Regions from separate parts of the Streptomyces sp. NPDC041068 genome, predicted to be linked through region 2. Evidence: riboswitches for the same ligand, from Rfam matches in the RefSeq annotation. Region 2 holds a riboswitch; the other holds the start of a gene.
The links. Region 2 has a riboswitch for thiamine pyrophosphate ahead of AB0B50_RS35625 (thiamine ABC transporter substrate-binding protein). Riboswitches for the same ligand answer to the same signal wherever they lie in the genome.

Region 1 (4,189 bases), on a different contig from region 2:
GCGAGCACCGCGTCGGACGCCGTGCCCGCGCCCGCGTCCAGGATCACCGGCACGCGCGCGTGCTCCACGATCAGCTGGAAGTTGTGCGGGTTGCGGATGCCGAGCCCGGAGCCGATGGGGGAGCCGAGCGGCATGATCGCCGCGCACCCCACGTCCTCCAGCTTCCGGGCGAGCACCGGGTCGTCGTTCGTGTACGGAAGGACCGTGAACCCGTCGTCGATCAGGGTCTCGGCGGCGTCCAGGAGCTCGATCGGGTCGGGCAGCAGGGTGCGCTCGTCGGCGATCACCTCCAGCTTCACCAGGTCCGTGCCGAGCGCCTCGCGCGCCAGGCGGGCGGTGAGGACGGCCTCGCCCGCGGTGAAGCAGCCCGCCGTGTTGGGCAGCACACGGATGCCGAGCCGGTCCAGGACGGAGAGCACGGAGCCCTGCACACCCGGGTCCAGGCGGCGCATCGCGACCGTCGTCAGCTCCGTGCCGGACGCGACGAGGGAGCGCTCCAGGACGTCGAGGCTCGGCGCCCCGCCCGTACCCATGATCAGGCGCGAGGAGAGGGAGAGCCCGCCGATGAGGAAGGGGTCGTCTGCCATGGTCGGTTCAGCCTCCCTGGACGGCGGTGAGTACTTCGACGCGGTCGCCAGCGGCGAGCGTCGTGGTGGGCCACTGCGCGCGCGGGACGACGGTTTCGTTGAGGGCGGCGGCGACACCGGAGTGGGCCGCGGTGAGGGTGGCCACGAGGGCTTCGAGCGTGGTGCCGAAGGCCACGTCGCGTGCCTCCCCATTGACGGAGACGTTGACGGAAGCGGCGGAGGACGTGCTCATAGTGCTCATACGGGCTGCTCCGTGAGGGACTGCGTGGGGGATACGAGAGAGGCGTCGGCGAAGCGGCGCGGGGTGAACGCAAGCGCCTCGTCCGGCAGTTCGCCCGTGGTCAGCGCGTGCGCCATGACGTCGCCGGTGAGGGGCGTCAGGAGGACGCCGTTGCGGTAGTGCCCGGTGGCCAGCTGGAGCCCGTCGAGCCGGGTCGGGCCGAGCAGCGGCGCGTTGTCGGGGGAGCCGGGGCGCAGACCGGCGCGGGTCTCGGTGAGCGGCAGTTCCGTGATGCCGGGCACGAGTTCATGGGCGTCCCGCAGGAGTTCGTACACGCCGCCCGCGGTGACCGTGGTGTCCCAGCCGAGCTCCTCGCTGGTCGCGCCGACGACGAGCTCGCCGTTCTCGCGCGGCACCAGGTAGACGTGGCTGCCGCGCACGACCGCGCGCACGGTGCGGCTCAGGAACGGCGCGTACGGCTTCGGCACCGTCAGGCGCAGCACCTGTCCCTTCACGGGGCGCACGGGCGGCAGGACGTCGTCGGGGACGCCCGCGAGGCGCCCGCTGAGACTGCCCGCCGCGAGCACGGTCTGCCCCGCGTCCAGCCCGGTGCCGTCCGCGAGAACGATGCCGCGCGCCCGCTCGCGTACGACCGAGAGCCGCTCGGCCCAGGCGCGGTGGAAGACCACGCCCGCCCGCTCGCAGGCGACCAGGAGCGCCGCCGCGAGCCTGCGCGGGTCGATCTGGTGGTCGCCGTCGACCCGGAGCCCGCCGCGCACCCCCGGCGCGAGCATCGGCTCAAGGCGCCGGCACTCGCGCCCGCTCAGCCACTCGGACTCGAGCCCCGAGCGGCGCTGCAGGGCGTGCAGCTCGCGCAGGTGGGCGCGGTCGTCCGCGTCGAGCGCCACCGCGAGCGTGCCGCACGCGCGGTAGCCGAGGTCGCGCCCGCTCGCCTCGGCCAGCTCGGCGGCGAAGGCGGGATAACGGCGGGCGGATTCGAGGTTGATGCCGAGCAGTGTCTGCTCGCCGTAGTGCAGTTCGGTGACGGCGGCCAGCATGCCCGCGGCGACCTGCGCCGCGCCGCCGCCCGGTGCGGGGTCCACGACCGCCACGGAGAGCCCGCGCTGCGCGGCACGCCAGGCCGTGACCAGGCCGATGACGCCGCCTCCGACGACCAGGACGTCAGAGGTGGCGGATGGTGTTGTCGTACGTGGATGCATGGGCGTCCAGCCCCTCCCTTCGCCGGCATGACCCGGATCAGGTTCGTACGGTCGGAGGCCGTCCCAGCCTCCCTCTCAGCCCGGTGCGTCCGGGCTCCCGCGAGTGCTCTGCACCGGCCACCCTAGCCCGTCGCCCCGCGCGGCAGTAGGGGAGCCGTCCCGGCACGGACGGTGACCATGTGTCAGAGATCTCCTCGTCGGCCCCTGAAGGCGTCGGTGCCCGCCGCCCTAAAGTGATCGGGTGAGCGAGCAGCAGAGGCAGAGCGAACAGCGGCCGAACGGCCGGTACAAGCAGCCGGAGCGGCACGTCGTCATCGTCGGCGCGGGGATGGCCGGCGTGCAGACCGCCGTGGCCCTGCGCGAGCAGGGATTCACCGGCGCGGTCACCCTCATCGGGGCGGAGCCCCACCAGCCGTACGACAGGCCGCCGCTGTCCAAGGCGGTGCTGCTCGGCAAGGCGGAGGGTTCCGCCTTCGACATCGACTTCGAGGCGCTCGGCATCGAGCTGAGCCTGGGGCGCGAGGTCACCGGGGTGCGCCCGGCCGACCACGAACTGGACACCGGCGCGGGCCCGGTCGCGTACGACGTCCTGGTCCTCGCGACCGGCGCCGAACCGATCAGGCTGCCCGGTACCGAAGGAGTCCCCGGGGTCCACCTCCTGCGCACCCTGGACGACGCCGAGCGGCTGCGTCCCGTCCTCGCGGAGCAGCGCGACGTCGTGGTCGTCGGGGCGGGCTGGATCGGCGCGGAGTTCGCCACCGCCGCGCGCGAGGCGGGCTGTTCCGTCACCGTGGTCGAGGCCGCCGAACGACCGCTCGCCGGGGCTCTGCCCGCCGAGGTCGCGGCCCCCATGGCGAGTTGGTACGCGGACTCCGGAGCCGTCCTGCGCACCCACGCGCGCGTGGAGCGCGTCGAGCCGGGCACGGTGGTCCTGTCCGACGGGACCCGGCTGCCCGCGGGCGCCGTCGTCGTCGGCATCGGGGCGCGGCCCGCCACGGACTGGCTGGCCGGTTCCGACATCGAGCTCGGCACCCACAAGGAGGTCGTGACCGACGACCGTCTGCGCACGTCGGCGCCGGACGTGTACGCGGTCGGCGACTGCTCCTCCTTCCCTTCGGGAAGGTACGGCGAGCGCCTGCTCGTGCACCACTGGGACAACGCGGTCCAGGGCCCGCGCACGGTGGCGGCGAACATCATCGGCGAGACCCCGGCGCCGTACGACCCCGTGCCCTACTTCTGGTCGGAGCAGTTCGGCCGCTTCGTGCAGTACGCGGGACATCACGCGGCGGCCGACGAGCTGGTCTGGCGCGGCGACCCGGCGGGCATGGCCTGGTCGGTGTGCTGGCTGCGGGAGGGCGCCCTGGTGGCGGTCCTCGCGGTGGGCCGCCCCAGGGACCTGGCCCAGGGCCGCAAGCTCATCGAGGCGGGCACCCGCCTGGACGCGGCCAAGGTCGCGGACCCCTCGATCCCGCTGAAGAAGGCGGAGTACGCGTAAGAGGAGCGCGAAGGCGCAGCGCGGGCGCGGCAGGGGTGAGTGCCCGCGCCCCGGCCCGTGCGCCCGAGCGGCGATACGCTGGACCACGTGACCGAGATTGACGCAAAGACCGATGCTCTCGTCCCTGCCTGGCTCCACCTCCCCGACATCGCGGAAATGCTCGATGTCGAGGTGACGCGCGTGCGCCAGCTGGTTAAGGAGGGCCAGCTGATCGCCGTGCGCCGTGGTGAGAACCGCGCGCTTCAGGTGCCGGCCGCCTTCATCGACGGCGACAAGGTCGTCAAGGGCCTCGCAGGCACCCTGACGCTCCTGAAGGACGACGGTTTCTCCGACGAAGAGATGCTCGAGTGGCTCTTCACCCCCGACCCGACCCTGCCCGGCACCCCCGCGCAGGCACTGAGCGAGAATCGCGGCACGGAGGTGAAGCGCCGCGCCCAGGCGCTCGCCGTCTGAGCAGGCGCTTGGCCGTCTGACCTGAACACAATCGTCCGGCGCGGGGACCGCGTGACACCACGCGGTCCCCGCGCCACCGACAACGGGGGGACTTCTCCATGGCTGCCGACCACCGCGCTCAGCTCGCCGACGCCCGGCTCTATCTGTGCGTGGACGCCCGCAAGCGGCAGGGAGACCTTCCGGAGTTCCTCGACGCCGTCCTCGCGGGCGGTGT
Region 2 (4,189 bases):
AAAGGGCCATCGCCTGCCCGTAGTTGAGGTCACCGGCCCGCCCGAGCAGCCGCGCTACAGCGACCGGCAGCGTCGGGTTGTCGGGCCGCGCGATGAAGACCGTCGCCCCGAACTCGCCGAGCGACACGGCGAAGGCGAACCCCGCGGCGATGAGCAGCGCCCGCCGCACCATCGGCAGATCGACCTCCCGCCAGGCCCGCAGCGGCGAGGCCCCGAGCACGGCCGCCGCCTCCCGCAGCCGTCCGTCCACCGCGCGCAGGACGGGCAGCATGGTGCGTACGACGAAGGGCACGCCGACGAGCGCCTGGGCGAGCGGCACCAGGATCCAGGAGGACCGCAGATCCAGCGGGGGCTTGTCCAGCGTGATCAGGAACCCGAAGCCGACCGTCACCGCGGAGACTCCGAGCGGCAGCATGAGCAGCGCGTCGAAGCCACGTACGAGCCGGCCCGCGCGCCGGGTGAGCGCGGCGGCCGCAAGCCCCCCGATGACGACCGCGATGGCCGTGGCCACGACCGCGTACTGCAGGGAGTTCCAGACCGCCTCGATCGGCGGCACGAGGAAGGCACCGCCGTCCGCCGAGGTCAGCTCCTTGTAGTACGCGAATCCGAAGCCGTCCGACCCGGCGGCGCCTTCGAAGGATCGCCGGATCAGCACGCCGAGCGGCAGCAGGATCAGCACGGCGACGGTCGCGACGACCAGGCCGAGCAGCGTCCACTGCCCCGCCCCGCGCGGCCGCCGCGCCACGCTCGACGCGTCGACCAGCTTCAGCGCGCTCTCGCGCCGTCGCACCGTCCACGCGTGCACGGCAAGAATCAGCCCCACGGCCACGAACTGCACGATGGTCAGGACGGCCGCCGTCGGCAGGTCGAGCAGCTGCGCGGTCTGCCGGTAGATCTCCACTTCGAGCGTCGAGTACGCGGGTCCGCCGAGGATCTGGACGACGCCGAAGGAGGTGAAGGTGAAGAGGAAGACCATGAGCGCGGCGGCGGCCACCGCCGGGCCGAGCGCGGGCAGCGTCACCGTCCGCCAGGCCGTCCAGCGCGAGGCGCCGAGCATCCGCGCGGCCTCCTCCTGCCGCGGATCGAGCTGCGACCAGAGCCCGCCCACGGTCCGCACGACGACCGCGTAATTGAAGAAGACGTGCGCGAGCAGGATCGCCCACACGGTGGTGTCCAGGCGCACGCCCCACGCCTCGTCGAGCAGCCCGCCCCGCCCGAGCAGCGCGAGGAAGGCGGTCCCGACGACGACCGTCGGCAGCACGAACGGCACGGTGACGACGGCCCGCAGCACCTGCTTGCCGGGGAAGTCGAAGCGCGCGAAGACATACGCGCCGGGGAGCGCGATCAGCAGCGTGAGCGCGGTCGACGCGAGCGCCTGCCAGGTGGTGAACCACAGCACGTGCCGGATGTCGGACTGCCCGAGCACGTCCGTGATCCGCCCGAACTGCCAGACGCCGTCGACGTGCAGACCGCGCGCGACGATCGCCGTCACCGGGTAGGCGAAGAAGAGCGCGAAGAACGCGACGGGCACGACCATCAGGCCGAGCCGAGCCGCGCTCCCGCGCGAACGCCCCTTCACGGAGCGCCCCTTCACTTCGGTCACTTCAGTACGAGCGAGGTCCACGACTTGATCCACGGCTCACGGTTGTCGGCGATCTTCTTCGGGTCCAGGGTCTCGGGCTTGTCGACCGTCACGCCGTGCTCCGTGAACAGCTCGGGCAGCTTCGTGCCTTCGCGCACCGGGTTCACGAACATGTTCAGCGGCATGTCCTCCTGGAACTCCTTGCCCGCGAGGAAGTCGAGGAGCGCCTTGCCGCCCTTCTCGTTCTTGGCGTTGCTGAGCAGACCCGCGTACTCGACCTGGCGGAAGCAGGTGCCGGTCGCGACGCCGGTCGGCGCCTCCTTGGGCTGCGGCTTCGCGTAGAGGACCTCGACGGGCGGCGAGGAGGCGTACGAGACGACGAGCGGCCGGTCGCCCTTGGCCTTCTTGCCACCTGCGGACCCGGAGAACTCCTCGTTGTAGGCCTGCTCCCAGCCGTCGACGACCTTGACGCCGTTGTCCTTGAGCTTCTTCCAGTAGCTCTCCCAGCCCTTGTCGCCGTACTTGGCGGCGGTACCGAGCAGGAAGCCGAGACCGGGCGACGAGGTCGACGCGTTCTCGGTGACCAGCAGGTCCTTGTACTGCGGCTCGACGAGATCCTCGAAGGACTTCGGCGGCGCCAGCTTCTTGTCGGCGAAGTACTTCTTGTCGTAGTTGACGCAGATGTCACCGCTGTCGACGGGCGTGACCCGGTGCTTGTCCTGGTCCACCCGGAACCCAGGCTTGATCTTGTCCGAGCCCTTGGCCTCGTACGACTGGAAGAGCCCGTTGTCGAGCGCGCGCGAGAGCAGGGTGTTGTCGACGCCGAAGAAGACGTCGCCCTGCGGATTGTCCTTCGACAGGATCGCCTTGTTGACAGCGGCGCCCGCGTCGCCGTCCTTGAGGACCTTGACCTTGTAGCCGGACCGCCTCTCGAAGTCCTTCAGTACGTCCTTGGAGACGTTGAAGGAGTCGTGGCTGACGAGGGTGACGCTCTTGGAGTCGGTCGTCCCCGACCCGCCGTCGGAGCTGCCGCACGCGGAGACGGCGACAAGACCGATGCCCACCGCGACCGCGGTGAACGTGACCTTCTTGGTGGTGCTCACGGAAACTTCCTCCTGGGTGACCAGGAGAAGACGCGGCCCTGCGCGCGGACCGAGCGGTCCGCGCGCAGGGCGCAACAGCTTGAGTAATGACCGAACTTCCTACCCAGAATGACCTGGGCGAGGTTCAGAGGGTCTGCGGCCCACCTGTCCAAGGTGCCGCACTCTCAGCGCTGTGGCGCTCCCCTGTCGGAATATGCAGATGTGTGTACGAGGTCGTACGCCCGCCAGCGTACCCCTCGGCTACCGCTCGCTCGCGGCCAGCTGGCCGCACGCTCCGTCGATCTCCTGGCCCCGGGTGTCCCGAATGGTGACCGGCACGCCGTGGGCGGCGATGGCCTCCACGAACGCCTTCTCGTCCTCGGGCCGCGAGGCCGTCCACTTCGAGCCCGGCGTCGGGTTCAGCGGGATGAGGTTGACGTGCACCGGCTTGCCCTTGAGCAGCCGCCCGAGCCGGTCACCGCGCCAGGCCTGGTCGTTGATGTCCCTGATCAGCGCGTACTCGATGGAGAGCCGGCGCCCCGACTTGGCGGCGTACTCCCACCCCGCGTCCAGCACCTCGCGAACCTTCCACCGCGTGTTGACCGGGACGAGGGTGTCGCGCAGCTCGTCGTCCGGCGCGTGCAGCGAGATGGCGAGGCGGCACTTGAAGCCCTCGTCGGCGAACCGGTGGATGGCGGGCACGAGCCCGACCGTCGACACGGTGATCCCGCGCTGCGAGAGCCCGAGGCCGTCCGGCTCCGGGTCCGTCAGCGCGCGAATGGCGCCGACGACGCGCTTGTAGTTGGCGAGCGGCTCGCCCATGCCCATGAAGACGATGTTGGAGAGCCGCGCGGGCCCGCCCGGAATCTCACCGTCGCGCAGCGCGCGCATCCCGTCCACGATCTGGTGCACGATCTCGCCGGTCGAAAGATTCCGGTCGAGCCCGGCCTGCCCCGTGGCACAGAACGGACAGTTCATGCCACAGCCCGCCTGGGAGCTGATGCACATGGTGACCCGGTCCGGGTAGCGCATGAGCACGGACTCGACGAGCGTCCCGTCGAAGAGCCGCCAGAGGGTCTTGCGGGTGGTGTCGTCGTCACAGCTGATGTGCCGCACCACGGACATCAGATCGGGCAGCAGCGCCTCACGGAGCTTCTCGCGCGCACCGGCGGGGATGTCGGTCCACTCGGCCGGGTCGTGCGCGTACCGCGCGAAGTAGTGCTGCGAGAGCTGCTTGGCGCGGAACGGCTTCTCGCCGATGGCGGCGACGGCTTCCTTGCGCTCGGCGGGCGTGAGGTCGGCGAGGTGTCGCGGGGGCTTCTTGGCTCCGCGGGGCGCGACGAAAGTGAGTTCTCCGGGCTTAGGCATGGCACTACCAGTGTCGCAGATGACCGCGCATGCCTCTCGCGGCCGGAGATCGGGCGGCTCGGGACGCGCTCCGGCCCGGCCCGCTCGGGCGCTGCGACGGCCCGCCCACGGCCCCGCTCGGGCTCACCCGGCCCTCCGGCCCGGCCTCCTCGGCCCT

Region 1: linked by a shared signal. The riboswitch ahead of thiO (glycine oxidase ThiO) and the one ahead of AB0B50_RS35625 (thiamine ABC transporter substrate-binding protein) in region 2 are both predicted to bind thiamine pyrophosphate.

Annotation. Positions count from the first base shown of each region.
Region 1 covers NZ_JBEZCG010000022.1:114,076-118,264, forward strand. The annotation lists gene AB0B50_RS38145 (thiazole synthase) at 1-587, opposite strand, end outside; gene thiS (sulfur carrier protein ThiS) at 595-819, opposite strand; gene thiO (glycine oxidase ThiO) at 825-2,027, opposite strand; TPP riboswitch at 2,025-2,138, opposite strand; gene AB0B50_RS38160 (FAD-dependent oxidoreductase) at 2,356-3,522, shown strand; gene AB0B50_RS38165 (Rv2175c family DNA-binding protein) at 3,610-3,975, shown strand; gene thiE (thiamine phosphate synthase) at 4,074-4,189, shown strand, end outside.
Region 2 covers NZ_JBEZCG010000019.1:66,515-70,703, forward strand. The annotation lists gene AB0B50_RS35620 (iron ABC transporter permease) at 1-1,537, opposite strand, end outside; gene AB0B50_RS35625 (thiamine ABC transporter substrate-binding protein) at 1,600-2,685, opposite strand; TPP riboswitch at 2,764-2,880, opposite strand; gene rlmN (23S rRNA (adenine(2503)-C(2))-methyltransferase RlmN) at 2,926-4,032, opposite strand; gene AB0B50_RS35635 (hypothetical protein) at 4,189-4,189, opposite strand, start outside.